One region of the Streptomyces sp. NPDC041968 genome, then DNA from elsewhere that is predicted to be linked to it. Evidence: riboswitches for the same ligand, from Rfam matches in the RefSeq annotation. Region 1 holds a riboswitch; each other region holds the start of a gene.
The links. A riboswitch is a leader RNA that binds a small molecule or an ion and turns the genes downstream of it on or off. The one in region 1 is predicted to bind cyclic di-AMP.
Positions count from the first base shown of each region.

Region 2: linked by a shared signal. The riboswitch ahead of ACZ6EG_RS30260 (M23 family metallopeptidase) and the one ahead of ACZ6EG_RS18745 (M23 family metallopeptidase) in region 1 are both predicted to bind cyclic di-AMP.
Region 3: linked by a shared signal. The riboswitch ahead of ACZ6EG_RS08145 (M23 family metallopeptidase) and the one ahead of ACZ6EG_RS18745 (M23 family metallopeptidase) in region 1 are both predicted to bind cyclic di-AMP.

Region 1 is NZ_JBVJCB010000007.1:157,914-168,075, forward strand. It holds gene hpnH (adenosyl-hopene transferase HpnH) at 1-273, shown strand, start outside; gene ispG (flavodoxin-dependent (E)-4-hydroxy-3-methylbut-2-enyl-diphosphate synthase) at 278-1,432, shown strand; gene dxs (1-deoxy-D-xylulose-5-phosphate synthase) at 1,460-3,400, shown strand; gene ACZ6EG_RS18725 (aspartate aminotransferase family protein) at 3,401-4,786, shown strand; gene ACZ6EG_RS18730 (helix-turn-helix domain-containing protein) at 4,851-5,489, shown strand; gene ACZ6EG_RS18735 (DUF6126 family protein) at 5,486-5,608, shown strand; gene ACZ6EG_RS18740 (tyrosine-protein phosphatase) at 5,617-6,414, opposite strand; cyclic di-AMP (ydaO/yuaA leader) riboswitch at 6,834-6,996, shown strand; gene ACZ6EG_RS18745 (M23 family metallopeptidase) at 7,001-7,969, shown strand; gene ACZ6EG_RS18750 (SGNH/GDSL hydrolase family protein) at 8,219-9,004, shown strand; gene ACZ6EG_RS18755 (TetR/AcrR family transcriptional regulator) at 9,044-9,703, opposite strand; gene ACZ6EG_RS18760 (carboxymuconolactone decarboxylase family protein) at 9,759-10,162, opposite strand, start outside.
Region 2 is NZ_JBVJCB010000015.1:76,569-86,730, forward strand. It holds gene ACZ6EG_RS30235 (alkaline phosphatase family protein) at 1-294, opposite strand, end outside; gene ACZ6EG_RS30240 (DUF5998 family protein) at 294-890, opposite strand; gene ACZ6EG_RS30245 (bifunctional acetate--CoA ligase family protein/GNAT family N-acetyltransferase) at 953-3,967, opposite strand; gene ACZ6EG_RS30250 (HPr family phosphocarrier protein) at 4,166-4,447, shown strand; gene ACZ6EG_RS30255 (GntR family transcriptional regulator) at 4,591-5,286, opposite strand; gene ACZ6EG_RS30260 (M23 family metallopeptidase) at 5,504-6,268, opposite strand; cyclic di-AMP (ydaO/yuaA leader) riboswitch at 6,281-6,445, opposite strand; gene ACZ6EG_RS30265 (M16 family metallopeptidase) at 6,633-8,021, opposite strand; gene ACZ6EG_RS30270 (M16 family metallopeptidase) at 8,018-9,370, opposite strand; gene ACZ6EG_RS30275 (DNA gyrase/topoisomerase IV subunit A) at 9,657-10,162, shown strand, end outside.
Region 3 is NZ_JBVJCB010000003.1:14,212-24,373, forward strand. It holds gene lhgO (L-2-hydroxyglutarate oxidase) at 1-578, shown strand, start outside; gene trmB (tRNA (guanosine(46)-N7)-methyltransferase TrmB) at 611-1,462, shown strand; gene ACZ6EG_RS08135 (PrsW family intramembrane metalloprotease) at 1,473-2,843, shown strand; gene ACZ6EG_RS08140 (aldo/keto reductase) at 2,887-3,831, opposite strand; gene ACZ6EG_RS08145 (M23 family metallopeptidase) at 3,964-4,998, opposite strand; cyclic di-AMP (ydaO/yuaA leader) riboswitch at 5,009-5,166, opposite strand; gene ACZ6EG_RS08150 (PP2C family protein-serine/threonine phosphatase) at 5,391-6,623, opposite strand; tRNA gene ACZ6EG_RS08155 (tRNA-Met) at 6,784-6,857, opposite strand; gene ACZ6EG_RS08160 (dihydrofolate reductase family protein) at 6,913-8,043, opposite strand; gene ACZ6EG_RS08165 (SpoIIE family protein phosphatase) at 8,090-9,277, opposite strand; gene ACZ6EG_RS08170 (hypothetical protein) at 9,376-9,624, opposite strand; tRNA gene ACZ6EG_RS08175 (tRNA-Lys) at 9,941-10,013, opposite strand; gene ACZ6EG_RS08180 (amino acid permease) at 10,132-10,162, opposite strand, start outside.

The DNA.
Region 1 (10,162 bases):
GTGGACTTCCCGTGCACCGCGTGGGCGATCCCGAACTACTCGCTGTTCGGCTGGCAGCGCCCCTGCTACCTGATGAGCGACGGCTACGTCCCGACCTATCGGGAGCTGGTCGAGGAGACCGACTGGGACAAGTACGGCCGCGGCAAGGACCCGCGCTGCGCCAACTGCATGGCGCACTGCGGCTACGAGCCCACCGCCGTCCTGGCCACGATGGGTTCGCTCAAGGAGTCCCTGCGCGCGATGCGCGAGACCGTCTCCTCGAACCGGGAGTGACGGCGTGACCGCCATCTCCCTGGGCGTACCCGAGGTGCCGGTCCGGCCACTCGCCGAGCGACGCGTGTCGCGGCGGATCCAGGTCGGGCCGGTGGCGGTCGGGGGCGGGGCCCCCGTGTCGGTCCAGTCCATGACCACGACCCGTACGTCGGACATCGGTGCGACGTTGCAGCAGATCGCGGAGCTGACGGCGTCGGGCTGTCAGATCGTGCGGGTGGCCTGTCCCACCCAGGACGACGCGGACGCGTTGCCGGTGATCGCGAAGAAGTCGCAGATCCCGGTGATCGCGGACATCCACTTCCAGCCCAAGTACGTCTTCGCGGCGATCGAGGCGGGCTGCGCGGCGGTGCGGGTGAACCCGGGCAACATCAAGCAGTTCGACGACAAGGTCAAGGAGATCGCGAAGGCGGCGAAGGACCACGGCACGCCGATCCGTATCGGGGTGAACGCGGGTTCGCTGGACCGGCGGCTGCTGCAGAAGTACGGGAAGGCGACGCCGGAGGCGCTGGCGGAGTCGGCGCTGTGGGAGGCCTCGCTGTTCGAGGAGCACGACTTCCGGGACATCAAGATCTCGGTGAAGCACAACGACCCGGTCGTCATGGTGGAGGCCTACCGGCAGCTGGCCGCCCAGTGCGACTATCCCCTGCACCTCGGTGTGACCGAGGCGGGTCCGGCCTTCCAGGGCACGATCAAGTCGGCGGTCGCCTTCGGGGCGCTGCTGTCGCAGGGCATCGGTGACACCATCCGGGTCTCGCTCTCCGCGCCGCCGGTGGAGGAGATCAAGGTCGGTATCCAGATTCTGGAGTCGCTGAACCTGCGGCAGCGCGGCCTGGAGATCGTCTCGTGTCCCTCGTGCGGGCGTGCGCAGGTGGATGTCTACAAGCTGGCCGAGGAGGTCACCGCCGGTCTGGAGGGCATGGAGGTGCCGCTGCGGGTGGCCGTGATGGGCTGTGTGGTCAACGGTCCGGGGGAGGCCCGCGAGGCCGACCTCGGTGTCGCCTCGGGCAACGGCAAGGGGCAGATCTTCGTCAAGGGCGAGGTCGTCAAGACCGTCCCCGAGTCCAAGATCGTGGAGACCCTCATCGAGGAGGCCATGAAGATCGCCGAGCAGATGGAGAAGGACGGCGCGTCGGGGGAGCCGGCCGTCACCGTGAACTGAACAGCAGGAACCGAAGGGGGCCCGAGCGTGACGATGCTGGAGAACATCCGGGGACCACGCGACCTGAAGGCACTGTCCGAGAGGGAACTCGGCGAACTGACCCGTGAGACGAGGGACTTCCTGGTGCACGCGGTCGCCCGCACCGGTGGTCACCTGGGACCCAACCTGGGGGTGGTGGAGCTCACCGTCGCCCTGCACCGGGTCTTCGAGTCACCGGCCGACCGCATCCTGTGGGACACCGGCCACCAGACCTACGTGCACAAGCTCCTGACCGGGCGTCAGGACTTCTCGAAGCTGCGCGGCAAGGGCGGGCTGTCCGGCTACCCGTCGCGCGAGGAGTCCGAGCACGACGTCATCGAGAACAGCCACGCCTCCACCGTCCTCGGCTGGGCCGACGGCCTCGCCAAGGCCAACCAGGTCCTCGGCCGGGAGGGCCACGTCGTCGCGGTCATCGGTGACGGCGCGCTCACCGGCGGCATGGCCTGGGAGGCCCTGAACAACATCGCGGCGGCCCGGGACCGGCCGCTGATCATCGTCGTCAACGACAACGAACGCTCGTACGCGCCGACCATCGGCGGCCTCGCCAACCACCTCGCGACGCTCCGCACGACCGACGGCTACGAGCGGGTGCTGGCCTGGGGCAAGGACGTGCTCCAGCGCACCCCCGTGGTCGGCAACACCGTCTACGAGGCACTGCACGGCGCCAAGAAGGGCTTCAAGGACGCCTTCGCCCCCCAGGGCCTCTTCGAGGACCTGGGGCTGAAGTACCTGGGCCCGATCGACGGGCACGACATCGGGGCCGTCGAGTCCGCGCTGCGGCGCGCGGCGCGCTTCCACGGGCCGGTGCTGGTGCACTGCCTCACCGAGAAGGGCCGCGGCTACGAGCCCGCGCTGCGCGACGAGGAGGACCACTTCCACACCGTCGGTGCGATGGACCCGCTCACCTGCGCGCCGCTCACACCCTCCCCGGGGCCCTCCTGGACCTCCGTGTTCGGCGAGGAGATCGTCCGGATCGGCGAGGAGCGCGACGACGTCGTGGCGATCACCGCGGCCATGCTGCACCCCGTCGGCCTCGCCGCCTTCGCCGAGCGCTTCCCCGACCGGGTCTGGGACGTCGGCATCGCCGAGCAGCACGCCGCCGTGTCCGCCGCCGGCCTCGCCACCGGCGGCCTGCACCCGGTCGTCGCCGTCTACGCCACCTTCCTCAACCGGGCCTTCGACCAGCTCCTGATGGACGTGGCCCTGCACCGTTGCGGGGTCACCTTCGTCCTCGACCGGGCCGGCGTGACCGGCGTCGACGGAGCCTCGCACAACGGCATGTGGGACCTGTCCGTCCTCCAGGTCGTCCCGGGACTGCGCATCGCCGCGCCGCGCGACGCCGACCAGCTCCGGGCCCAGCTGCGCGAGGCGGTCGCCGTCGACGACGCGCCGACCCTGGTGCGCTTCCCGAAGGAGTCCGTCGGCCCGGTCGTCCCCGCCGTCGGCCGGGCCGGCTCCATGGACGTGCTGCGCGCCCCGGACCGGCCCGAGGTGCTGCTGGTGTCCGTCGGTGTGATGGCGCCCGTCTGCCTGGGGGCCGCCGACCTCCTCCAGGCCCGCGGCATCGGGTGCACGGTCGTGGATCCGCGCTGGGTCAAGCCCGTGGACCCGGCGCTCGCGCCGCTCGCCGCCCGGCACCGCCTGGTGGCCGTCGTCGAGGACAACAGCCGTGCGGCCGGGGTCGGTTCGGCGGTGGCCCTGGCCCTGGGAGACGCGGACGTCGACGTACCCGTACGCCGCTTCGGCATCCCCGAGCAGTTCCTCGCGCACGCCAAGCGCGCCGAGGTGCTCGCCGACATCGGGCTGACGCCGGTCGACATCGCCGGCCGGATCAGCGCGAGCCTGGCCGTCGCGGCCGAGCCCGGAGAACGTGCCGAAGGGCCCGCCGGCGACGGGCGGACCGTCCCGCCAGCGCAAGGAGAGAACTGAATGACCAAGGAGTTCGACCTCGCCGCGCTCTTGGCCGAGCGCGGAGCCGAGCGGTACGAACTGCACGCCAGGCACCTCAACCACCAACTGCCGCGCATGCTGCGCACCATCGGCTTCGACAAGGTCTACGAGCGGGCCGAGGGCGCGCACTTCTGGGACGCGGACGGCAACGACTACCTGGACATGCTCGCCGGGTTCGCGGTGATGGGCCTCGGACGCCACCACCCCGTCGTCCGCAAGGCGCTGCACGACGTCCTCGACGCCTCGCTGGCCGACCTCACCCGCTTCGACTGCCCGCCGCTGCCCGGACTGCTGGCCGAGCGGCTGCTCTCCTACAGCCCGCACCTGGACCGGGTCTTCTTCGGCAACAGCGGCACGGAGGCGGTGGAGACCGCGCTGAAGTTCGCCCGGTACGCCACCGGCAGGCCGAGGGTCCTGTACTGCACGCACGCCTTCCACGGGCTGACCACCGGCTCGCTCTCCGTCAACGGCGAGAGCGGCTTCCGCGACGGCTTCGCGCCGCTGCTGCCCGACACCGCCGTCCCGCTCGGCGACCTGGACGCCCTGGCACGGGAGCTGCGGCGCGGGGACGTGGCCGCGCTCATCGTGGAGCCGATCCAGGGCAAGGGCGTGCACGAGGCGCCCCCCGGCTACCTGCGCGCCGCGCAGGAACTGCTGCACCGGCACAAGGCACTGCTGATCGCCGACGAGGTGCAGACCGGCCTGGGCCGGACCGGGACGTTCTACGCCTTCCAGCACGAGGACGGCGTCGAGCCCGACCTGGTGTGCGTGGCCAAGGCGCTGTCGGGCGGCTACGTGCCGGTGGGCGCCACCCTGGGCAAGGACTGGATCTTCCAGAAGGTCTACTCCTCGATGGACCGGGTGCAGGTCCACTCGGCGAGTTTCGGGTCCAACGCGCAGGCCATGGCGGCCGGGCTCGCGGTGCTCTCCGTGATGGAGAACGAGGAGATCGTGGCGAACGCCGCCGCCGTGGGAGAGCGGCTGAAGTCCCGGCTGACGGAGCTGGTGGACCGCTACGAGCTGCTCGCCGACGTGCGCGGCCGGGGGCTGATGATCGGCATCGAGTTCGGCCGTCCCAGGTCACTCAGGCTGCGCAGCCGCTGGACGATGCTGCAGGCGGCCAGGAAGGGGCTGTTCGCACAGATGGTGGTGGTGCCGTTGTTGCAGCGGCACAGGATCCTCACCCAGGTGTCCGGCGACCACCTGGAGGTGATCAAGCTGATTCCGCCGCTGATCATCGACACCTCGGACGCGGACCGGTTCGTCGACGCCTTCACCGAGGTGATGGAGGACGCGCACAACGGCGGAGGCCTGATGTGGGACTTCGGCAAGACCCTGGTCCGGCAGGCGGTGGCCAACCGCTGAGCCCGGTTTTTGCCTCACAGGCAACAAATTTGTCCGTGAGGCAATCGTCGGGCTGAATGGGAGCATGAACTCCTCCGAGGCGACGGACCCGGCCGAGGGATCGGTCGCCGCCGTCGCACCCCGGCTGCGCGAGCTGCGGCGGCGGGCCGCCCTCACCCTGGAGGCGGCGGCCCGTGCCGCCGGGCTGTCGCCCGCCCACCTCTCCCGGCTGGAGACCGGGCAGCGTCAGCCCTCGCTGCCGATGCTGCTCTCCCTCGCCCGTGTCTACGGTACGACCGTCTCGGAACTGCTCGGCGAGACGGCCGCGGACCGGGACGCCGTCGTGCGCGCCGAGGCGATGGAGCCGACGTCCGCCGGCGGCTGGACGTACTGGCAGGCCGGTGGGTCCGGCCGGGGTATGCAGGCCCTGCGGGTCCGCGTGCCGCACGGGTCGCAGGGCGACATCGTGCGGGTGCACCCCGGTGAGGAGTGGCTCCACGTGCTGCGGGGCAGGCTGCGGCTGCGCCTCGGGGAGACCGTGCACCTGCTCGGTCCGGGCGACAGCGCGCACTTCGACTCGCTGACCCCGCACCGGATCGCCGCCCAGGACGCCGACGGGGTCGAGCTGCTCTTCGTCCACACGCTGCTGCAGAGCCCGTCGGCGGCGCTCTGCCTGGGACCGGCCACCACGCCGCCCCACCCCACCCCTGGAGAGATGCCATGAAGATGCAGGACAGGTTTCCGCGGGCCGTGTGGGTGCGGCTCTTCATCTACCTCGTGGTGGGGCACCTCTTCGCGGCCTTCATCTACCTGCTCTTCGAGGTGGGGGCCGGCAGCCGGTGAGCGACCCCTCAGTCCAGCATCCGCTCGCGCAGCCGCTCCCGGGTCTCCGGAGTGATCCGCAGGCCCTGCTCCAGGTAGGCGTCGACTCCGCCCCAGGTCTGCTCGACAGTCTCCAGGGCCGCCGCGAGGTACTCGGCGCGCGCGTCGAACAGGGGGCTGAGCAGCTCCATGACCTCGGGGGAGTAGGCGGAGGCGGCGGAGCTGCTGCGACGCACCTTGTAGCGGCGGTGCGTGGCGTTCGACTTCAGGTAGTCCTCGACGATGGCGTCCCGCTCGACGCCCAGGGCGAGGAGGGTGATCGCGATCGACAGCCCCGCGCGGTCCTTGCCGGCCGCGCAGTGCATCAGGGCCGGGACGCTGTCCTCGGCGAGCGCGTGCAGCACCCGTGAGTGCTCCGCCGTGCGCTCCTTGATGATCAGGCGGTAGGAGCCGATCATCCGCTCGGCGCCCTTGTCGCCGGCCAGGATTTCGCGGAGCTGGTCCAGGTCGCCGTCGCGGACCATCTTCCAGAACTCGGCACCGTCGGCCGGGTCGCTCAGCGGCAGGTTGACATTGCGCACGCCCGGCAGCTCGATGTCCGGCCCTTCGAGCTTCTGGTCGGCCGCGTTGCGGAAGTCGAAGATCGTGTGCAGGCCCAGTGAGGCCAGGAACGCGGCGTCCCCTCCGGTGGCGTGTGCCAGGTGACCGCTGCGGAACAGCACTCCCTGTCGCACCCGCCGTCCGTCCACGGTCGGCAGGCCGCCCACGTCACGGAAGTTGCGCACACCGGCCAGCTCGGGTTCGGTCGACGGGACCTGCTGCGTCACGGGGGCTCCTCCCACTCCGCCCCGTCGGCGCTGCTCGCCGCCGGGCTTCACTCGAAGATACGGCACGGTCCCGCGCCTTTGGTGGCCGGGACGTCCGACAGGGGAGTATCTGCGCCTTCTGTCCGTATTGGCGCATTGGTTCCAACTGGCGCGGAAATAAAAGGGGCTGGAGGTGCGGCGCGTGAGCAGCGTCATATCCGTGACGGTGCGTTGCCCGTCATGTCCACGTAATGCGGCCGGTTTTCAAGGACCTTTACCCGAGTCGACGTGGCGCGCTTCGACGGAGGGTGACCGGCGATTCCCATAAAGGATCATTTGGAACACCGGTCGACGCAACCCGTCGCTTGTCGCTGCGCGTCCTGGTCGCTTACGTTCACCACCGATCCGGACGGACGCCTAATCCTGCCGCCGACCGGAGCCCGCACTCATCGACCTACCCGTACACGGCAGGAGCGGGGGACCCACAGGTAGAACTGCCTGTTCCGGTTCCCGGAACGGCTTGGGGTAAAGCCGCGTCCCGACGCGGCCGGGCATCTCCAGCTCGCACCCGACAGCTCACCTCGCAGGCGCCGGAGAGGAATTCGCCATGCCCGCCAAGGGTAAGCACCGCCGTACCAGGGCCATGCGCCTGACCCGCGCCATCGCCGTCGCCGGAACCGGTGGCGCCGCGCTCGCGCTCCCGCTGATGGGCGCCGCCGGGGCCCACGCCGCTCCCGCGCAGTCCGCTTCCGAGAAGCCCGTGCAGTCCGTGCAGTCCGTCTCCGCGCCGGCGAAGAAGGCCGCCGGCGCGGAGAAGAACGGGGACGCGCGGACGTACACCGTGAAGAGCGGTGACTACCTCTCGAAGATCGCCGACGAGCAGGACGTCGACGGCGGCTGGAAGAAGCTCTACGCGGACAACCGCGAGGCCGTCGGTTCGGACCCGTCGCTGATCCACCCCGGCCTGAAGCTCGCCGTCGACGGCCGGGCCGCCCAGTCCTCGGCCCCGTCCTCCTCCGCCCCGTCGGAGAAGCCGGCCGCCGAGAAGCCCGCCGCGGCCGAGAAGCCGGCCCCCGCGAAGGCCGAGCCGGCCGAGAAGGCCTCGGACGCCGCGAAGAGCTCCGCCGACTCCTCGGACTCCTCGGACACGAGCACCCAGTCCGCCGGCAGCGGCTTCGTCTCGCCCGTCCCGAGCGGCACCCTGGGCACCCCGTACCACCAGACCGGCAGCATGTGGTCCAGCGGCTACCACACCGGCACGGACTTCGTCGTCCCGACCGGCACCTCCCTCAAGGCCGTCGGCGCGGGCACCGTCGTCTCCGCGGGCTGGGGCGGCGCGTACGGCAACCAGGTCGTCATCCAGCTCGCCGACGGCCACTACGCCCAGTACGCCCACCTGTCCTCCCTCTCCGTCTCCGCCGGTCAGTCCGTGACGGCGGGTCAGCAGGTCGGCCTCTCGGGTGCCACCGGCAACGTGACCGGCCCGCACCTGCACTTCGAGATCCGCACCACCCCGGACTACGGCTCGGACGTGGACCCGGTCGCGTACCTGCGCTCCCACGGCGTCTCCCTCTGACGAGGAACTGACGCGCCCTCCCGCGCCACCGAAGGCCGGACCCCGATCCCCGGGTCCGGCCTTCGGTGTATCCGGTCGCGGTGTATCCGGTCGCGGTGTATCCGGACCGGGCGTATTCCTGAATTGGCGAACACTTTAGGCGTGGTCTTTCTCACCGCCCGTCAACCCCTTCCTACGGTCGCGTAGGTCACATTCGAAGGTGAATCATGGGCCGATGTGGCAGACGATTCGAAGAGTGACAACGGAACAGTGATCGGGTCGTACGTGGCGGTGGGGGACAGCTTCACCGAGGGCGTCGGAGACCGGGGCCCCGACGGGTCGTTCGTCGGCTGGGCCGACCGGTTCGCGGTACTGCTCGCGGACCGGCGCCCCGAGGGCGACTTCACGTACACGAACCTCGCCGTACGCGGCAGGCTGCTCGACCGGATCGTGGCCGAGCAGGTGCCGCGGGCCGTCGAACTCGCCCCCGACCTGGTCTCGTTCTGTGCGGGCGGCAACGACATCATCCGGCCCGGCACCGACCCCGACGAGGTGGCCGAGCGGTTCGAGCGGGCGGTGGCCGCGCTGACCGCCGCGGCCGGCACGGTGCTGGTGACGACCGGCTTCGACACCCGCGGGGTGCCCGTCCTCAGGCGCCTGCGCGGCAAGATCGCCACGTACAACGGGCACGTCCGGGCCATCGCCGACCGGTACGGCTGCCCCGTGCTCGACCTGTGGTCGCTCCGGACCGTGCAGGACCGCAGGGCGTGGGACGCCGACCGGCTGCACCTGTCGCCGGAGGGCCACACGCGCGTGGCGCTGCGCGCGGGCCAGATCCTCGGCCTGCCCGTCCCGGCCGACCCCGACCAGCCCTGGCCGCCGCTGCCGCCGCGCGGCACCCTGGACGTCCGCCGGGACGACGTCCACTGGGCCCGCGAGTTCCTGGTCCCGTGGATCGGCCGCCGGCTGCGCGGCGAGTCCTCGGGCGACCACGTGATCGCCAAGGGGACGCTCTCGGCGGAGGACATCAGGGGGCGGATCGCGACGGTGGCCTGACGGCGGAGGATCGGCGTCTCGCGTTCCGCGTCCGGCGGGCTACGGGGTCCCGGTCGCGCCGGCGGGGGACGGGCCGGGCCGGCGCCGGGGCGTCGTCAAGGCCTCCCGCTCCAGACCCAGTTCCCGGGCGAGGGCCTCGTCCATCCACTCCTGGGCCCGGGCCCGCGACACCGCACCCCCGTACGAGGTCAGCTGCACGGCCAGTCCGTCCAGCAGCGCGGTCAGGCGCAGCGCGGCGGCTTCGGGCGCGGAGCAGCGGAACTCCCCGGCGGCCACGCCCTCGGCGATGACCGCGGCGATCGCCGCCTTCCACTGGCGGTCGAGTTCCAGCGTGACGCTCCGCAGCGCGGGATCGCGCAGCGCCACCGCCCAGCCCTCGATCCACAGCCGCCAGCCCTTGGCCTGTCCGGTGGGGGCGTACCACCGTACGGCCGCCCGCAGCCGGCGCAGTGCCGACGTGCGGCGGCCCAGCAGCCTGCGCAGATGGGCGAGATCGTCCTCGGCGGCGTGGGTGAACGCGGCGGCGACCAGCTTCTCCTTGGTGGAGAAGTGGTAGAGCACCAGCGCGTTGCTGACGCCGAGCGCGGCGGCCACGTCGGCGATGCGCAGCGCCGCCACCCCCCGCGCCGATATCTGCTCGATGGCCGCGCGCAGCAACTCCTCGCGCCGCTCCGCCACACTCAACCGGACTCTCGCCACGCCCGTCACCCTATACAGGCCCCGGACGTGCGGTGAGGGCCGCGGCCCCGGCCGGTCAGCCGGCGGCGGCCCCGGCCACGCCCCCGCGCCCCGCTTCGGGAAGGTCGCAGGAGTCCTTGAAGCCCTGGCTGGTCAGGCCGAGCGCCGCGTTGATCCGGGAGCGCAGGTTCTCGACGGCGACCATCGCGGTCAGCTCCACGAACGCGGGCTCGCCCAACCGGGTCCGCAGCCGCGCGGCGAGGTCGTCGTCGACGGTGGGAGGGGTCGCCGTCATCGCCTCGGCGTATTCCATGACGTCCCGCTCCGCCGGCGTGTAGGCGTCGCTCTCCCGCCACATCGGCACGTCGTGGAGCTTGCGCCGGTCCATGCCCCGTTCGGCGTTCTCCCAGTGGCCGAAGTCCATGCACCAGGAGCAGCCGATCGAGGCCGCCGAGGCCATCACCGCGAGCGCCTTGAGGT
Region 2 (10,162 bases), on a different contig from region 1:
GGCGGTGATCGGCCGTCCGGTGCCGCCGCGTGAGCTGCTCAGCAGCGCGCTCATGAAGGGGGCGTCCTCCGGGTGGGCCCGCAGCTGTTCCCAGCCGAGCCCGTCGATCAGGAACACGCAGTTCCGGTCGGCCGGGGTCAGTTCGGTGATGCTCGCGGTCATGCCGGGGACGCCGAGACCGGCGGCCAGGGTGGGCAGGAGGTCGGCGAGCGAACCGGCGCCGTACTCGGGTACGGGGGCGGAGTCGACGGGGAGCGGTTCCGGGGCGGTGTCCCAGGCTGCGGGCTGTGCCATCAGCGGGAGGAGTCCGCGGTCGCCTCGGAGAGGGCCTGCGCGAAGGTGAGCGCCTGGCGCACCGTCTCCGGGCCGTCCCCGGCCTCGCTGACGCGCAGGCTGAGGTCGTCGGCCGTCGAGCTGCCGGTGTAGCCGTGGTCCGCCTCGCAATTGGGGTCGCCGCAGGCGGCGGGCTCCAGGTCGAGGCGGGAGACGGCACCCCAGCCGATGGTCAGCACGATCTCGCGGGGCAGCGTGCCGGGCTTGTACTGCTCCGGGTTGGCGACCACGCGGCTGACGACGATGGACGAGATCCGGCCGAGCTTGACGGACTCCGTGGAGGTCGTGGCGTACGGCGTCGGGGAGGTGTCGTCGGCGGCCTGCTCGTCGGTGTGGCTGACGATGAAGCGGTTGCCGGTGAGCACGAGCACGGTCACGTGCCGGCGCACCTCGTTCTGGTCGAACGTCGTCTCCTGATGGACCAGGTACGACCGGACGGGCTCGCCGCCCACGGCGGCCTCCACCGCCTCGGCCACGAGGGCCGGGTAGTAGCCGCTGCGCTCGATCGCCGCTCGCAGCCCCTGGGTCGTCGTACTGGTCTTGGCCATGCCGTCCATCCTACGGGGACGCACTGACTGCGCGGCACGCTCGTGCGGTGCCCCTCCCGGGCCGTGGGCGGTCAGTACGCCGGCAGGGTGCGCGGGCCCAGGTCGTCCCTGGCGGGCGGGGGCGCGAGGCGGACGGAGGCGCTCAGGACGCTCAGGCCGCGCGGGGCGACGACGACCGGTTCCAGGGTGACCGCGACGACCTCCGGGTGGTCGTCGACCAGCCGGGAGACCCGGAGCAGCAGCTCTTCCAGGGCGGCGGAGTCGACGGGGGCCGAGCCTCGCCAGCCGAAGAGGAGGGGTGCCGTGCGGATCGAGCGGATGAGCGAGCCGGCCTCCCGGTCGGTGACCGGGATCAGCCGGTGCGCCATGTCGCCGAGCAGCTGGGTGGCCGCCCCGGCGAGGCCGAAGGAGAGCGCCGCGCCGGCCGCCGGATCGATGACCGCCCGTACGACGGTGTCGACGCCGCGCGGTGCCATGCCCTGCACCACCGGACGCAGCTCCGCGGGCGTCCCGAACAGCTCGGTCAACTCCGCGTACGCCCGTCGCAGTTGCTCCTCGTCCGCGAGGTCCAGACGTACGCCGCCCAGGTCGGCGCGGTGGCGCAGGTGCGGTGCGGTGGCCTTGAGGGCCACGGGGTAGCCGAGGGTCCGCGCGGCGGCCGCGGCGTCGTCGGGGGTGGGGGCGGGCATCGCGCGGTGGACGCGGATGCCGTACCTGCCGAGCAGCGCGCAGGTCTCCTCGGTGCCGAGCGTGAGCCCCTGCCCGCGCGCGAGGTTCCCGGCGATCAGCTCGGCGGCGCCCTTCTCGTCGATGTCCTCGTACTCCGGCACCTTGCCGGGGTCGGCGGCGTCGCGCCGCCACTGGGCGTAGGCGACCGCCTGGGCGAGGGCGCGCACGCCGCGTTCGGCGGCGGGGTAGGCGGGGATGAGGTGGGGCCCTTCCGGTGCCTCGGCGGGCTCGTGGGCAGCGGGCGGGTGCCGCACGGAGCCGCCGCCGCCCGCGGCGGCGGGCGGGGACGTCCGCGGCCCGTCGGGCGCGCCCGTCCGGGGTTCGGCGGGCGGGGGCGTCGCCGGCTCCCCGGGGGCGGGCGCGGGTCCGGAGGGCGCCGCTCGGTTTCCGACGGCCGACGGGGCCGTCTGCCGGTCGAGGGGCGCGGCAGCGTGCGGGGCGGTGGGCGTCGCCGCCCGTGCGTCCGCGGGCGGCGGGGTCTGCGGCGCCGTGCTGGCCGCCGCCGACAGGGCCTCCGCGAGCCCGCCGAGCTCCACGTGCACCACGAGGACCGGCTTGGCGGGCACCGCGGCCGCCGCCGAGCGCAGGGCCCTCGCCAGCGCGGCGTCCCCGGCCGAGCCCTCGCCCACCGCGGGAATGGCGGTGACCACCACCGCGTCGCAGGTGTCGTCGGCCAGCGCCCGGGACAGGGCCGCGTGGAACGCTTCGGGCGAGGCCGCCGTCGTCAGGTCCAGGGGAGGATGCGGCCGCAGCCCCTCGGAGAGGCACGCGTCGTACGTCAGCAGGCCCAGTGACTCCGAGTTCCCCAGGATCGCCACCCTCGGTCCGGCGGGCAGCGGCTGCCGGGCGAGCAGCAGGCCCGCGTCGACCAGGTCGGTGATCGTGTCGACCCGGATCACACCGGCCTGCCGCAGCAGCGCGGAGACCGTCGCGTGCGGCAGACGCGTCGCCCGGACGGCGTGCCCCTGCGGTGCCGCCCCGCCGTGACGGGCCCCCTGCACCACGACCAGCGGCTTGACGGCCGCCGTCCGCCGGGCCAGGCGGGTGAACTTGCGGGGGTTGCCGATCGACTCCAGGTACATCAGGGCGACGTCGGTCTCCGGGTCGTCGTACCAGTACTGGAGGACGTCGTTGCCGGAGACGTCGGCGCGGTTGCCGGACGAGACGAAGGTCGACACGCCCGTGACGCCGGTGACCCCGCCGCCGCGCCGGTGCAGCCGCGACAGCAGGGCGATGCCGATGGCGCCGGACTGGGCGAACAGGCCGATCCGGCCGGGTCGCGGCATCTGAGGGGCGAGGGAGGCGTTGAGCCGCACGTCCGAGGAGGTGTTGATGATGCCGAAGGCGTTGGGCCCGATGATCCGCATGCCGTACGTGCGCGCCTGTCGGACCAGTGCGCGCTGGCGTTCGCGTCCCTCGGGGCCGCTGTCGGCGTACCCGGCGGAGACCACCACCAGGCCTTGGACGCCGTGCTCACCGCACTCGGTGACGACGTCGGGGACGTGCTCGGCGGGCACGGTGACGACGGCGAGGTCGACGGGCCCGTCGATGTCACGCACCGAGCGACGGGCCGGTACCCCGTCGAGTGCGTCCTGGCCCTCGGGGAGAGCCTTGTTCACGGCGTACAGCCGGCCGGTGTAGCCCGCGTCGCGGATGTTGCCGAGCACGCTGCGCCCGACGCCGCCCGGGGTGCGGCCGGCGCCGACGACCGCCACGGAGCCGGGTTGCAGCAGCCGCTGGACGGAACGCGCCTCCGCGCGGTGCTCGCGCGCGTACTGCACGGCGAGCGAGCGGTCGGTCGGTTCGAGGTCGAACTCCAGACGGACCACGCCGTCCTCGAAGCTGCGCTGCTGGGTGTACCCGGCGTCCCTGAACACCTTGATCATCTTGGTGTTGGCGGGCAGCACCTCGGCGGCGAAGCGGCGGATGCCCCGCTCGCGGGCGACGGCGGCGATGTGCTCCAGCAGCGCGGAGGCCACGCCGCGCCCCTGGTGGGCGTCCTGGACGAGGAAGGCGACCTCCGCCTCGTCCGCCGGTGCGGAAGCGGGTGTTCCGCCGGCGCCGATCCGGTCGTAGCGTACGGTGGCGATGAACTCGCCGCCGATGGTGGCCGCGAGTCCCACCCGGTCCACGAAGTCGTGGTGCGTGAAGCGGTGGACGTCCTTGGCGGACAGGCGAGGGTACGGCGCGAAGAAGCGGTAGTACTTCGACTCGTCGGAGACCTGCTCGTAGAAGCTGACCAGGCGCTCGGCGTCATCAACGGTGATGGGGCGGACGCGCGCGGTGCCGCCGTCGCGCAGCACCACGTCGGCTTCCCAGTGGGCGGGGTACTCGTGCCGGTCCGACGAGGTCTGCATGGGCCCCAGAGTACGGCTCGCGTACGACAACGGCGCGAGGCAGTCTGTGGGGACGGAAGGTCGGGCCGAGGCCGCGGTCCGACGACCACGCGGGGCTGCGCACAGCCGTCCCGGGACGCTTCACGATGTGGGAAACTGGTCTAGACAAGAGTGGTCTAGACAACATCAGACCCCTGAACACCTGAAGGGCAGCATCACATGGCTGAGCGCCGCGTCAACGTCGGCTGGGCCGAGGGTCTCCACGCCCGCCCCGCCTCCATCTTCGTCCGAGCCGCCACGGCCACAGGCGTCCCGGTCACGATCGCCAAGGCCGACGGCTCCCCCGTCAACGCGGCCTCCATGCTGGCCGTCCTCGGCCTCGGCGCCCAGGGCGGCGAGGAGATCGTGCTCGCCTCCGACGCCGAGGGCGCGGACGCCGCCCTGGAGCGACTGGCGAAGCTGGTCGCCGAGGGTCTCGAAGAGCTTCCCGAGACCGTCTGACCGACGGCAGTACCGCCGATAAAGGCCCGCCCGGAATCCCGGGCGGGCCTTTATCTTGCACCACTCCTGGGGGGTGAATTCGCTTTTACGGGCAGCAGAAATGAACCCCTCGAATTCCCCTGTCTTTGTATACGGCGCTCCTGTTAATAACGCAGACCCGAGATGTTTACGGCACGTTGCGGGTTCCTCACACGGTCCGCCGCCTCGCCTCCGGCGGCGAAGCGCAGGCGGTGCGCCGGCGCCGATCGTTCGGCGTGCAGCGTCATGAGAGCCCGTGCGCGCTCGCCGTCGCCCCGGGCCACCGCGTCGACGATCGCGCCGTGCTCCGCCCAGCACCCCACCGGGTCGGCCGCGGCCTCCACGGCGTACAGCCAGGCGATCTTGTGGCGCAGCTGGGTCAGCAACGCCGTCAGGGACGGGCTGCCGACGGCCTGGGCGAGGGTCTCGTGGAACCATCCGTCGAGCGAGCGCAGATCGTCGCCGCTCCCCTGCCTGGCACGCTCCTGTCCCAGCCGCACCAGCCCGCGCAGGACCTTGAGATGCGCCTCGGTACGGCGCCGGGCGGCCCGGGACGCGCCGAGGGGTTCGAGGAGCGTACGCGTCTCCAGCAGGTCCGCCGCCTCCCGCTCGGTCGGCTCCGCGACGCACGCGCCCGCGTGCCGCCGGGTCACCACGAACCCCTCCGCCTCCAGCGTGCGCAGTGCCTCACGGACCGGGACGCGGGAGACACCGTAGCGGCGGGCCAGGAGTTCCTCGGTGAGGCGGCTGCCGCGCCCGTGGACACCGGAGACGATGTCGTCCCGGATCGCCGTGCACACCGAATGCGCCGGAATGCGCATGCCCGACCTCCGCCTTCATCCCCGGGAAACGTCGACGATTGACGCGTGTTCAGCGACTCTAGGCCAATGCGGCGGGAATTCCGACGGCGATGTGGATTTCATGGACACTTTTTGGACAACGGCCACGTCGGGAACACCCCGGAAATGCGAAAGCCCCGGCTCGGGGAGCCGGGGCTTTCGCGTGCCGTTCGTCCGTCGTCAGACGTTCACTCCGTCGTCAGACGTTCACGCCGTGGGAGCGCAGGTAGGCGACGGGGTCCATGTCAGAGCCGTACTCGGGGCTCGTACGGGCCTCGAAGTGCAGGTGCGGTCCGGTGACGTTGCCGGTGGCGCCGGAGAGGCCGATCTGCTGTCCCGCGTCGACCGACTGGCCCACCGAGACACCGATGGACGACAGGTGGCCGTACTGCGTGTACGTGCCGTCGTGCATCTTGAGCACGACCTGGTTGCCGTACGCCCCGCCCCAGCCGGCCTCGACGACGGTGCCGACGCCGACCGCGTGCACGGAGGTGCCGGTGGAGGCGTGGAAGTCGATGCCGGTGTGGCTGCCGGAGGACCACAGGGAACTGCCGGCCTGGTACGCGGTGGAGACGTAGGAGGCGGTGATCGGCGTGACGAAGGTGTTGAGGCGCTTGCGCTCCGCCTCCCGCGCGGCGCGCTCCTTGGCCTCGCGCGCCTCCTCGGCGGCCTCGGCGGCCCGCTCGCGCGCGGCCTCCTGCGCCGCCTCACGGGCGGCGGCGTCCAGGGCGGCCTGCTTCTGCGCGGCGGCCTGGGCGTCGATCTCGTCGGCCAGGGAGTCGCCGATGCTGATGACCGGGGTGAGCCCGCTCTGCTCCGCCTGGGGCTCGGCGGCGAGCGCCGGAGCCGCGAGGGTGCCGACGACGCCGGTGGTGGCGAGGGCCGCGACACCCGCCGCGCGGGCGGTGGTGCGGTGCATCCGGCCGGGACGGCGGTGCTTGCCGACGGCGCGCGTGAACGCCATGTGGAGGCTGGTCCTTTCCTTCCCTCTCGCCTACCGGGTTAGCTGACGGGTTCGGAGGTGGAAGGTCTCCTACGGGCCCCCTCGCGGCACGCGCGGGCGTCCGATTCACCCCAGGGACTACGGTGGGTCCCCGGCTCCCCTGGCTCGCGCCGTACGGGGACTCGGCGATGACTGTCCGGTGCCGCGGGTGCGGCGCACTGCCTGACGAACAGCCCGGAAGACGCTAAACGCGGTTGTCTTCAATCCTCAAACGCAACCGGCTTTTTGTAGCGCATGCCACAGCGCAGACAGGCAGCCTCTCCCTCAATTCGGACAAACGGCGGCCCTGGCGACACTCCGGTCACCAGGGCCCCAGCGCGTACCGCTACTCGGCCGCCACCACGGTGACTTCACCGATGCCGAGCGCCTCGACCGGCTCCTTGATCTGTGCCGCGTCGCCGACGAGGACCGTCACCAGACGGTCCACCGGGAAGGCGTTCACGACCGCCGCCGTGGCCTCCACGGTGCCCGTGGCGGCGAGTTGGCGGTAGAGCGTCGCCTGGTAGTCGTCGGGCAGGTGCTGCTCGACCTGGTCGGCCAATGTGCTCGCGACGGCGGCCGCCGTCTCGTACTTCAGCGGCGCCACGCCCACCAGGTTCTGCACGGCGACGTCACGCTCGGCGTCGGTGAGCCCGCCCTCGGCGAGCTTGCGCAGCACCGTCCACAGGTCCTCCAGGGCCGGGCCGGTGTTGGGGGTGTCGACGGAGCCGCTGATGGCCAGCATGGCGGCGCCGGTCCCGTCGGGCGCGGAGCGCAGGACCTGCCCGAACGCCCGGACTCCGTAGGTGTAGCCCTTCTCCTCGCGCAGGACGCGGTCCAGACGCGAGGTGAGGGTGCCGCCGAGGCAGTAGGTGCCGAGCACCTGGGCGGGCCACACGCGGTCGTGCCGGTCGGAGCCGGTGCGGCCGATGAGCAGCTGCGTCTGGACGGCGCCGGGGCGGTCCACGATGACGACCCGGCCCCGGTCGTCGGCGGTCACCGACGGCACGGGACGGGGCTCCGCGGCGGAGCCGGTCCACGCGCCCAGCGTCTCGCCGAGCAGCGCGTCGAGGTCCACGCCGGTGAGGTCTCCGACGACCACGGCGGTGGCCGTGGCGGGCCGGACGTGCTTCTCGTAGAAGGCGCGTACGGCGGCGGAGTCGATGCTCGCGACGGTCTCCTCGGTGCCCTGGCGGGGGCGCGACATGCGCGTCCCGGCCGGGAACAGCTCCTTGGAGAGCTCCTTGGCGGCCCGGCGGGCGGGGTTGGCCAGCTCGTGCGGGATCTCGTCGAGGCGGTTGCGGACCAGCCGTTCGACCTCGCCGTCCGCGAACGCGGGCGCCCTCAGGGCGTCGGCGACCAGGCCGAGGGCCTTGGCGAGGCGCGAGACGGGCACCTCCAGGCTCAGCCGGACGCCGGGGTGGTCGGCGTGCGCGTCGAGGGTGGCCCCGCAGCGCTCCAGCTCGGCGGCGAAGTCCTCGGCGGAGTGCTTGTCGGTGCCCTCCGAGAAGGCCCGCGCCATGATGGTGGCGACGCCGTCGAGACCGGTGGGCTCGGCGTCCAGGGGCGCGTCGAGCAGCACCTCGACGGCGACGACCTGCTGGCCGGGGCGGTGGCAGCGCAGCACGGTCAGGCCGTTGTCGAGGCTGCCGCGCTCCGGTGCCGGGAACGCCCACGGCCTGGGCTCGCCGGCCTGCGGCTGCTGGTGGAATTCCATGGTGGCGAGCTCGGTCACTTGGCCGCCTCCTCGTTCTCGTCGGTGGCGTCGTTCACGTCGGCGGGAGCGGTGGGCTCGTAGACGAGCACCGCGCGGTTGTCGGGGCGCAGGCGGGCCTTGGCGACCTTTTGGACCTCTTCCGCCGTGACCTCGAGCACCCGCTGCACGGCGGTGAGGGCGAGCTGCGGGTCGCCGAACAGGACCGCGTAGCGGCACAGTTCGTCGGCGCGGCCCGCGACCGTGCCCAGGCGGTCCAGCCACTCGCGCTCCAGCTGGGCCTGGGCGCGCTCCATCTCCTCGGCGGTCGGGCCCTCCTGGGCGAACCGGGCGAGTTCCTCGTCGATGGCGGTCTCGATGACCGGCACCTCCACGTCACCGGACGTCTTCACGTCCAGCCACCCCAGGGAGGGCGCTCCCGCGAGCCGCAGCAGACCGAAGCCGGCGGCGACGGCCGTGCGGTCGCGGCGCACCAGCCGGTTGTACAGCCGGGACGACTCGCCGCCGCCCAGGACGGTGAGGGCCAGGTCGGCTGCGTCGCACGCGCGCGTGCCGTCCTCCGGCAGGCGGTAGGCCGCCATCAGGGCGCGGGCCGGGACCTCCTCCTCGACGACCTCGCGCAGCTCCCCGCCCATGACGTCGGGCAGCGAACCGTCCCGGGGCGGCTGCTTGCCGTCGTGCGAGGCGATGGAGCCGAAGTACTTCTCGACCCAGGCGAGGGTCTGCTCGGGGTCGATGTCGCCGACGACCGACAGCACCGCGTTGTTCGGCGCGTAGTAGGTGCGGAAGAACGCGCGCGCGTCCTCCAGGGTCGCCGCGTCCAGGTCGGCCATCGAGCCGATCGGCGTGTGGTGGTAGGGGTGGCCCTCCGGGTAGGCGAGGGCGGTCAGCTTCTCGAACGCGGTGCCGTAGGGGACGTTGTCGTAGCGCTGGCGGCGCTCGTTCTTGACGACGTCCCGCTGGTTCTCCATCGACTCCTCGTCGAGGGCGGCGAGCAGCGAGCCCATGCGGTCGGCCTCCAGCCAGAGGGCGAGCTCCAGCTGGTGGGCGGGCATGGTCTCGAAGTAGTTGGTGCGCTCGAAACTGGTGGTGCCGTTGAGCGAGCCACCGGCGCCCTGCACCAGTTCGAAGTGACCGTTGCCCTTGACCTGGGCGGAGCCCTGGAACATCAGGTGCTCGAAGAGGTGAGCCAGGCCGGTGCGCCCCTTGACCTCGTGGCGCGAGCCGACGTCGTACCAGAGGCACACCGCCGCGACCGGGGTCAGGTGGTCCTCGGAGAGCACCACGCGCAGGCCGTTGGCCAGGCGGTGCTCGGTCGCTGTCAGGCCGCCGGAGTCTGCCTGGGCTGTGGCCGTGTGACCCATGGGCATGTACGTCCCTTCGCTCGCGGAATCTTGGTGGAGTCATGGGGCGGAACTGCGGAATTCCGCCGGTCCCGCCACTGTATGCAAGCGTGCGGGCCACCGGTGAAGTTCCCGCACCTCCTACGCCGAGAGCGAGAACGGGGTTGGCGGTCCGACGGGGGCGAGGGCGTACCCTGCGGGCAGCGCCGGGCCGGGCAGCCCGTGACGGGTCCTGGTCGGTCGCTGTCAGTGCCGCGGTCCACAATGGACCGCGTCAGATCACCGTTCACGCTTCAGCAAGGAGCCGGCAGCGATGGCCCGCCGTAGCACGAAGACCCCGCCGCCCGACGACGCGTACGAGGAGAGGATCCTCGACATCGACGTCGTCGACGAGATGCAGGGCTCCTTCCTCGAGTACGCGTACTCGGTCATCTACTCCCGTGCGCTCCCGGACGCCCGCGACGGCCTCAAGCCGGTGCACCGCCGCATCGTGTACCAGATGAACGAGATGGGTCTGCGGCCCGAGCGCGGCTACGTGAAGTGCGCCCGTGTCGTCGGCGAGGTCATGGGCAAGCTGCACCCCCACGGCGACGCGTCCATCTACGACGCCCTGGTGCGCATGGCCCAGTCCTTCTCCATGCGCGTGCCCCTGGTGGACGGCCACGGCAACTTCGGCTCGCTGGGCAACGACGACCCGCCGGCCGCCATGCGGTACACCGAGTGCCGGATGGCCGAGGCGACCAGCCTCATGACGGAGTCCATCGACGAGGCCACCGTCGACTTCGGTCCCAACTACGACGGCCAGGAGCAGGAGCCGGT
Region 3 (10,162 bases), on a different contig from region 1:
TCGCCCGCCTGACCGGCGACGACCCGGGCATGCGGATCGTCCCCTTCCGCGGCGAGTACTACGAGCTGGCCCGTCCGGAGCTGGTGCGGGGCCTGGTGTACCCGGTGCCGGACCCGGCGTTCCCCTTCCTCGGGGTGCACCTGACCCGAGGCATCGACGGCAGCGTCCACGTCGGGCCGAACGCGGTGCCGGCCCTCGCCCGGGAGGGCTACGGCTGGGACGTGGTGCGGCCCCGCGAGCTGGGCGCCACCCTCGCCTGGCCGGGCTCGTGGCGGATAGCCCGACGGCACTGGAGGTACGGCGCGGGCGAGCTGCGCCGGTCGCTGTCCAAGGGAGCCTTCACCACGGCCGTGCGCAGGCTGCTGCCCGCCGTGACGGAGGGCGACCTGGTGGCGTCGCCCGCGGGAGTGCGGGCGCAGGCGGTGCTGGCGGACGGGACGCTGGTGGACGACTTCCTCATCCGCGAGGGCGCCCACGCGGTCCACGTGCTGAACGCGCCGTCCCCCGCCGCGACGGCGGCGCTGCCGATCGGGCGGGAGGTGGGACGCAGGGCCCTGGCCGCGCTGGGAGCGTCGTGACCGGCGCGACCGACCGTAAAATCGAGGGCACTGTGTCTGATTTCCGCAGCGCCTCCGACGCTTCCCAGCCCGCCGCCCCCCACGCCGGTGACGACCTGAGGCACACCCGTGCCAAGGGCGAGCCCCGCTTCCCCGACGGACCCAAGGCCGACCCGGCCGGATCGCACTTCGAGCGGCGGATCCGGAGCTTCCAGCCCCGGCGGAGCCGGGTGACCACCGGGCAGGCGGACGCGCTGCAGCGGCTGTGGCCCCAGTGGGGACTGGACATCGACGGACAGCGGGTCATCGACCTCGCCGAGCTGTTCGGCAACGACCGGCCCGTCGTCCTGGAGATCGGCTTCGGCATGGGCGAGGCCACCGCCAGGATGGCCGCCGCCGACCCGGGGACCAACATCCTCGCGGTGGACGTGCACACCCCCGGCCAGGGCAATCTGCTGGGTCTCGCGGAGCGGGAGGGCCTGTCCAACATCCGGGTGGGCAACGGCGACGCGATCATCCTCCTGCGCGAGATGCTCGCCCCCGGCTCGCTCGCCGGGCTGCGCGTCTACTTCCCCGACCCCTGGCCGAAGAAGCGGCACCACAAGCGCCGGCTGATCCAGCCCGAGTTCCTGACCCTGGCGGCGACGCGGCTGGCCCCGGGGGCCGTCCTGCACTGCGCCACCGACTGGGAGCCGTACGCCGAGCAGATGCTGGAGGTGCTCACCGCGCACCCCGGCTTCGAGAACACCGTGCCGGACGGTGGTTTCGCGCCGCGCCCCGCCCACCGGCCCCGGACCCGTTTCGAGGGCCAGGGACTGGACAAGGGACATGTGGTGAACGACTTGCTCTTCCGCCGCGTACAGCAGCGCGATCAGCACAAGGAGCAGCAGCCCCCCACCGGTTAGGGTCCATGCCGTGGCCACCTGTCCCCCGTACCCGACGCGTCCGCCCGCCCGTCCCCGGACGCATCCGCACTGGTGGCAGCGCCCCTGGGTGCGTTACGGCGCGCTCGTCACCCTGCTCACGCTCTCCGGCCTGGTCATCCTGGCCCTGGTGCGCGAACAGACCGGCACGCAGGGCTTCCTGGTCGGGCTGGGCCTCGCGGTGCTGCCGGTGCCGCTGCTCCTGGCCGCCTTCCGCTGGCTGGACCGGGTCGAGCCCGGGCCCTGGCGGAACCTGCTGTTCTGCTTCGCCTGGGGCGCCTGCGCGGCGGCGCTGATAGCCATCGTCGCCAACAGCTTCGCGACGCGGTGGATAGCCACCGCCACCGCGGACCCGTCCGGCGCGGACACCCTGGGCGCCACCGTCATAGCCCCGGTCGTCGAGGAGTCCGCCAAGGCCGCCGCCATACTGCTGGTCTTCCTCTTCCGCAGGCGCGACTTCAGCGGCATCGTCGACGGTGTCGTCACAGCCGGCGTCACCGCCACCGGTTTCGCCTTCACCGAGAACATCCTCTACCTGGGCACCGCCTTCGGCACCGACCAGCTCACCGGCGGCAGCGGCATCGCGTCGGTCACCGCGGCGACGTTCTTCGTCCGCATCGTGATGTCGCCCTTCGCCCACCCTCTCTTCACTGTGCTCACCGGCATCGGCTTCGGCATCGCGGCGCTCTCCGCGGGCCGGCACCGCCTGCGCCGGGCCCTGCTCCCCCTGGCCGGCCTGCTGCTCGCGATGGGCGTGCACGCCCTGTGGAACGGCTCGGCCGCGTTCGGCGAGTACGGCTTCTTCGCCGTGTACGCGGCCTTCATGGTCCCGTCCTTCGGACTGCTGACCTGGCTGGCGATCTGGACCCGGCAGCGCGAACTGGGCGCCGTGCGTGCCGAGCTGCCCGTGTACGTCCTAGCCGGATGGCTGTCGCCCGGGGAACCGCACGCGCTCGGTTCGATGCGCGCCCGCCGTATCGCCCGGCAGCACGCGCGCCGGCACGCCGGGAAGGAGGCGGCGCGGACGGTGGCGCGGTACGAGGCGTACGCGACCTCGCTGGCGTTCCTGCGGCACCGCGGGCGCCGGGGCAGGGTGAGCGCCGATTTCGCCGTACGGGAGCGGGAGCTGCTGGAGGCCCTGTGGCAGCGGCGCGCCGTGGCCCGCCCGGCGCTGGACTACGCGGCCCGGGCCACCGCGCCGCCCCCACCGCCCTGGCCGGGCTGCGCGACGTACGGGGCCTATCCCGGCCGCGGGCCCTACGGGTACGCCCCCGCCGCACCGCTCCTCGCGCCCTCCCCGGGCCAGTACCACGCCCCTCACGGCCACCTTCCGTACGCCCCGCCCCACCCCCACCGCGGGTAGCCCCGGTCCGCCCCACCGGCCGCGGTCCCCGGGGATCCGGCCGTCAGAGCGACGCCTGCTCCAGCCGGGCGACCTCGTCCGGGGTGAGGGACAGCTCGGCCACCCCCAGCAGCGCCGGGAGCTGCTCGACCGTGCGGGCGGAGGCGATCGGTGCGGCCACCGTCGGCTGCGCGGCCAGCCAGGCCAGGGCGACCGTGGCGACGGGAGCGTCGTGGGCCTCGGCGATCTCGTCCAGGGCCGCCAGGACCCGCCGGCCCCGCTCGGTCTCCAGGTGCTTCGCCGCGCCGCCCGCACGGGGGCTGTCGACGGCCGACCCGGCCCGGTACTTGCCGGTGAGGAATCCGGAGGCGAGGGAGTAGTACGGCACGGCGGCCAGGCCGGCCCGCTCCGCGAGGTCGCGCAGCCCGCCCTCGTAGGTGTCCCGCGAGACCAGGTTGTAGTGGGGCTGGAGCGCAACGTACCGGGCGAGGCCCTCGCGGTCGGAGAACTCCAGGGACGCCGCGAGCCGCTCGGCGGAGATGTTGGAGGCGGCGATGTGCCGGACCTTGCCCGCCCGCACCAGCTCGTCGAGCGCCCCGACGATCTCCTGTACCGGCACCTCGGGCTTGTCGAAGTGGGTGTAGTAGAGGTCGATGTGGTCGGTGCCCAGGCGGCGCAGCGAGGCGTCGGCCGCCGCCTTGATGTTCGCGGCGGACAGGCCCGGGTACTCGGGGTGCTGGCTGACCTTGGTGGCGAGGACGACGTCACCGCGGTTGCCGCGGGAGGCGAGCCACTTGCCGACGATGGTCTCGGACTCCCCGCCGCTGTTGCCGTCGACCCACGCGGAGTACGAGTCGGCGGTGTCGACGAAGTTGCCGCCCGCGGCCGTGTAGGCGTCCAGGACGGCGAAGGAGGTGTCCTGGTCGGCGGTCCAGCCGAAGACGTTGCCACCGAGGGCGAGGGGGAAGACCTCGAGGTCAGAGGAGCCGAGCTTGCGCAGAGAAGTCATGTCCTGCGTCAACGGCCACGACGGAGCCGGTGATTCCGGGAGCGGGGCAAAAATCCCGCAAACCGGCAGCCCTGGCGTCGGGGGGTCGCCGTCAGGGCCGCCGGGGACCGGCGGGGCCGTGCACGGCGTCGGTCAGGGGGTCAGGCCCTTGCTCTGCAGCCAGGCCATCGGGTCGATCCCGCCGCCGTCGCTGGTGTGGACCTCCATGTGGAGGTGGGCCCCGGTCACGTTGCCGGTGGCGCCGACGCGGCCGATGACGTCACCGGTGGTGACCTTCTGGCCGACGCTGACGCTGATCGACGACTGGTGGGCGTACCAGATCTCGGTGCCGTCATCGAGGGTCAGCACGGTCTTGTAGCCGTAGGAGCCCTCGTAGCCGGCCGACGTGATGGTGCCGCTGTGCACCGCCTTGAGCAGCGTGCCGGTGGGCGCGGCGAAGTCGAGGCCGGTGTGGTAGCCGGAGGACCAGTAGGCGCCGGCCTGGCCGAAGCTGGAGGAGATCGTGTACGAGGAGGTCGGCAGGGTGTACTGCTTGGCCAGCTTCGCGAGCCGCTCGGCCTCGGCCTTCTTCGCGGCCTCCTCCTCCGCCTTCTTCTTGGCGGCGGCAGCCTTGGCCTCGGCCTCCTTCTCCGCCTTGGCGGCGGCTTCCGCGGCCTTCTTCTCGGCGGCGGCCGCGGCCTCGGCGGCGGCCTTGGTCTCGACCTGGGCCTGCTGCTGCTCGGCCTGCGCCATGATCCGGGCCCGCAGCGTCTCACCGGCGTCGGAGGCGCCCTCCGCGGTGTCGGCGGTCGCGGCCACGCCGATGCCGCTGAGCGGGGCGGTGGAACCCTGCGGCTCCGGCTCCTCGTCGTCCGAGATGAGCGAGCCGACGTTGGGCAGGTCGGGCATGGAGATGGACACCGGCGGCTTGCCGGTCTGCGCGCTGGCCATGCCGCCCGCGCCGACCGCGGCTATGACACCGACGCCGAGGACGGTGGAGCTGCGGGCGAGTCCGCCGCGCTGCTTGGCGACGCGGTGCCGGCCGCGCACGGGGCGGATGGAGTCCGCGGTGGGATTCCACTCCTCCCAGGGGCCCTCTTCGGTGCGGTGGCCGTCGTAGCCGAAGGTGTCGGTGTCGTGCGCGCTGGGCACGAACGGGGCCTCGGGGGCAGGCCGGTTGGACGCCACGTGGGCGTACTCCTTTCCTTCCTTCCGCCTACCGGGTTAGCTGACGGGTTCGGAGCAGGAAGGTCTCCTACGCGCGTATATCCGCCGTGTCTCCACGGCGTCGTACGAGCGATTCACCCCAAGGTGGTGGTTCCCCGGTTCCCTCGCGGGATTCGGCGCGTGCGCACGGAGCCGCCTTCTGTGACGGCTGGGACGACCGCGCTGCGTTATCGAACGTTAATAGACGCGGGGCCGGGATTCCAAGCTGTTCCTCTTGATCATTAACGAATCCGGACGAGACATACGCCTCATGACCGGTGAAATCCGGGCGAGTTGACCGCCCCTCAGTATTCCCCTTCACGCCACGCGTTTCTGACGGTATGTCAGTCGTTATGCGCAGGGCGCTCGCCAGATCACCGTTCGTGACAATGATCAAGGTCTTCGCGCGCGGGACGGCGTACGGCGAGCAGTGCCATGTCGTCCGCCATCCCGCCCCCGGAGTGCCGGCGCACGTCCTCGGCGAGGGCGGCGAGCAGCTTCCCCGGGTGCCGGAAGACGCAGCCGGCGAGCCGTTCGTGCGGGTCGTAGAACTCGCCCCGCGCGTCCCGGGCTTCGGACAGGCCGTCGGTGTGCAGCAGCAGCGTGGCTCCGCCCGGGAAGGCGTCCTCCTGGGCCCGGTCGGGCCACACGCCCAGCTCGCCCATCCCGAGCGGCAGCGCCGGCTCCCGGGCGGGGAGCGGACGCAGGGTGCCGTCGGCGTACAGCAGCAGCGGGGGCGGGTGACCTCGGTTCACGATCCGCACGACCCCGTCGCCGTGCGGGAGTTCGGCGAGGACGGCGGTGGTGAACCCCTCGAAGGCGTCCAGTCCGTTGCGCCGGGTGCCCTCGCGCGCCAGCGCCCGCTCCAGGCGCTGGGCCACCGCCTCGAGGGTGGCCTCCTGCTCGGCGGCCTCGCGGAAGGCGCCGATCACGACGGCGACGGCGGCCACCGCGCCCATGCCCTTGCCGCGCACGTCCCCGACGATGAGCCGGACGCCGCGCGCGCTGTCCTGCACCGCGTACAGGTCCCCACCGATGAACGCGTCGGCCTGCGCGGCTTCGTAGCAGGCGGCGATCTCGAAGCCGCCGATCCGTTCGGCGGGCTCGGGCAGCACGGCACGCTGGGCGGCCTCGGCGATCTCGCGGACGCTGACGAGGCGCTCACCGGTGCGGCGGACGAAGGCGTTGACGAAGACCGCGAGGGCGGCGACCGTCGCGATGGTGATCAACTCCGTGAGGGAGTCGACGTAGTGGGCGACGCCCTTGCTCAGTTGCAGCCCGACGACGGCGGCGACCACGGCGACGCCGGTGAGCGCCGTGCCCCGCCGCGAGTAGAGGGGGGCGGCGACCAGCGGCGCGGCCGTGTAGAGCGGGCCGGCCGTGAAGTATCTCGGGGTGAAGATGTCGTACAGGATGGCGACGACGATGAGCACGACCGGGAGCAGGCGCACCAGGCGGCGCCCGTACGGGGTCCGCGGCGGCCGTTCGGCCGGGGTGGGCGGCGCCATCGCCTCGGTGCCGAGGCCCGGATCGGGCGCGGGGTCGCCGGGGAGCCGGCCGCCGGCCCTGGCGTACGCTCCCTCGTCGTCCACGTGACCTGGCCGCACCACTCGTCTCCCGCCGCCCCGAACCTCCGCGCCGCTTGCCGTCCCGTCTCCAGGTTTCCCGGATCGGGGGCGGGCGGCGAGCCGTGAGGGCCGACCGGGTGAACGCACCTGAACGCACCGAAGGCCGGAATCCTCAAGGGATTCCGGCCTTCGGTTTCAGTAGCGGGGACAGGATTTGAACCTGCGACCTCTGGGTTATGAGCCCAGCGAGCTACCGAGCTGCTCCACCCCGCGCCGTTGTGTCTCCACTGTACGTCATCGCGGGGGCGGAATGCACATCCGTACCCCGCTACCCCTCCAGATGGCGGTTGGGAGCCTTCGCGCGCTCCTCGTACTCGGGCAGGACGACGACGGTGGCGCCCCCGGCGGTGAGCACCCCGCCGCCGTCCGCGCCCGGCACGAAGGTGTCCGGCTCCCGCCAGGCCGTGACCACGCGGCGCACACCGGCGTCGAGGATCAGCCGGGCGCAGGGTGCGGGCCGGGAGGCGCGGCGGGCGCAGGGTTCCAGGCTGCTGTACACCGTGGCGGTCGACAGCCGGGCGTCGGCGGGGTCGGCCTTGGCGAGTGCGGCCTCCTCGGCGTGCACGACGGGGTCCCCGCCCTCGCGGGAGTGCCCCCGCGCCAGCTCGGTCCCGTCGGCGGCGACCACCACCGCCCCCACGCTGAACGCCGTCCCGGACGGCGGGCACAGCTGCGCCAGCTCGCAGGCGAGGGCGAGCCAGTGCCGGTCGGCGGCGGTCACCCGGCCTCCGGCGCCCGGGGCGGTCGGCAGGTACCGCGCCAGTACGACGTCCTCGATGCGCCGCGACTCCACCAGCCGCAGCCGGCCGCGCTGGTAGGCCCCGGGACCGAACAGACGGGGCGCGTCCGGGTCGCCGACCAGCAGAGGGGCGAGGACGAGCTGGAGTTCGTCGGCGAGTTCCTGGCGCAGCAACTGGGTGTGCACGGTCCCCCCGCCCTCGACCATGAGCCGCCGCACTCCCCGCTCGTCGTGCAGGTGCTCCAGCGCCGCCCGCCAGTCGAGCGCCTCGCCGAGCGGCACCACGTCGGCGGCGAGTCCCAGGGCCCGGGCCCGCCGGGCGCCCCGGTCCGTCGTGAGCAGCAGCTTCTCGCCCCCGGTGTGCCAGAACGCGGCCGCCGGGTCCAGCTCCCCGGCGGCGCTGACCGTCACCTTGAGCGGGTACTCGGCCTTCCCGGCCGCGATCCGGGCGCCTCGCCGCTCGGCCGAGTTCACCAGCAGCCGCGGGTTGTCGGCCCGGATCGTGCCGGCACCGACCAGGATCGCGTCGACGGACGCCCGCACCTCGTCGACCCGGTCGAAGTCGGCCGGGGAGGAGAGCAGCAGCCGTTCGGGGCCGGTGTCGTCCAGGCAGCCGTCGAGGGAGACGGCGGCGGAGAGCAGGACGTAGGGGAGGGGCATGGGCGTACTCCGGTGGGGAGGGGCGGCGGGTTCCGGCGGGGCAACCCTAGGCGCCCCGTCGCTCCCCGCCGGGCGGCCGGGGCACGTTGATGGCGAGGACGGCGGTGTCGTCGTCCACGCCGGTGCCGAGGGCGTCGAGCAGGTCGCTCAGGGCCTGGATTGCGCCGGACGCGGTGGTGGGGGCCAGTGAACGGGCGAAGTCCACGAGCGCCTCGTCGCCGTAGCGTCCACCGGCCTGGTCGGTGTGGGCCTCGGTGAGGCCGTCCGTGTAGAGGAGCAGGGTGTCGCCGGGGTCCAGGCGGACGGTGGTGGTGGCGATGTGGGCGTCCGGCAGGACCCCGACGAGCTGGCCGCCGGGGGTGGGCAGGTAGTCGGCGCTGCCGTCGGCACGCAGCAGGAGGGCCGGCGGGTGCCCTCCGCTGGCCAGGGTGATCCGGAAAGCGCCCTGCTCGCCGACGGGGGTCAGCAGCCCGAAGATCACGGTGCAGAACCGCGGGTCGTAGCCGTTGTACTCGTGGTTCAGGACGGTGTTGAGGTTGCGGAGCACGGCCGCGGGGTCGGGGTCGTAGACCGCCGCGGCACGCAGGGTGTAGCGGGCCAGGGAGGTGATCGCGGCGGCGGCGGCGCCCTTGCCGCACACGTCTCCGAGGAAGAGACCCCAGGTCCCCTGCGTGAGGGGGAACAAGTCGTAGAAGTCGCCGCCGACTTCGTCGACGGACGCGATGTGGTAGTGGGCGGCGACGTCCAGACCGGGCACGTCGTCCAGGGCGGGGGGCAGCAGGGTCCGCTGGAGCGTGGTCGCCAGGGTTCTGAGGCGGTCGCGTTCGGTGTCGGCCTCCTGCCGGGCCCGCAGCAGCTCGTCCTCGTAGGCACGCCGGTCACGGGCGTCGAGGAGGGTGGTGCGGATCAGCAGCGGCTGCCCGTCCTCGCCGGTCCTGACGGTGGAGGTCACCAGGACCGGCAGGCGCGAACCGTCGGCGGCCTTCAGCTCCAGCGCGATGCCGCGGACCTCCCCCTGCATGGACAGCAGGGGAGCGAAGTGGGTCTCGTGGTAGAGCCTGCCGCCGACGGTGAGCAGGTCGGCGAAGCGCAGGCGCCCGACGAGGTCGTCGCGCCGGTGGCCGAGCCAGTCCAGCAGCGTCTTGTTGACCTTGGTGATCCGCCCGTCCGGCAGCGTGGACAGGTAGCCGCAGGGCGCGTTCTCGTAGAGGTCCTCCACGCTGTCCTCCGGCAGCTCGGAGCCGGGCGGCCACGCACCGCCCGCGCCGTCGCCGGAACCCGTGCCGACGCCCGAGCCGCCGCCGTCGCCGTGCCCGCCGTGGGACGCGCCGGTCACCGGCCCACCTCGGCGGCGAAGGAGGCGATCGTCGCGGCGGTCGCACCGGGTGCGCTCAGCCGGGGGCAGTGCCCGGGGGCGGGGAGGGACTCCATCGACTCCATCGACTCCATCGGTTCGTCGAGGTCGTCGGCACCGGCGAAGCGCCCGGACTCCCGGGCGGCGGCCGGCACTCCCGTCATCGCGTTCACCGAATGCCCCACGAAGACCACCGGCCCCAGCTCCTGCCCCTGCCTCCAGCTCACGGCAGATCTCCAGCCCGTCCTCCGCTGAGCGTCGAGGCGTCGGGCCCCAGGACCGGCACCACCAGCCGCCCCGTGTTCTGCTCGCACCCGAACCCGTGCGCCATCACCACAGGCCGGACCGCCCGGCCCGTCACGATCACGCGATTCCTGGCTCGCATATCCATATGGACCATATTCACACCACCAGGCCCTGTTCTCCGCCGAAGACGGGGAGGCGGACGCGGACCGGGCCGAGAACGCGGCAGCGTCCGAGCGGACGGTGCCGACTCGGACGCTGCGTGACCGGGCAGGGGGCTCGCGGCCCGCCCGCCACCGGTAGGCCCTGTGGGACTCGAACCCACAACCAATGGATTAAAAGTCCACTGCTCTGCCAATTGAGCTAAGGGCCCAGGGGGTGATGCGCGGTGATGCGTGATGTTGCCACACCGAGCATAGCCCGACGCGGCCGGGACGCCGATCGGGTATCGGAGACACGGTCGCGTCGGCCTCGGTCGCGCGGTCCGGCGGCTACGGGTCCACCGGCTCCGGGGTGTTCGCC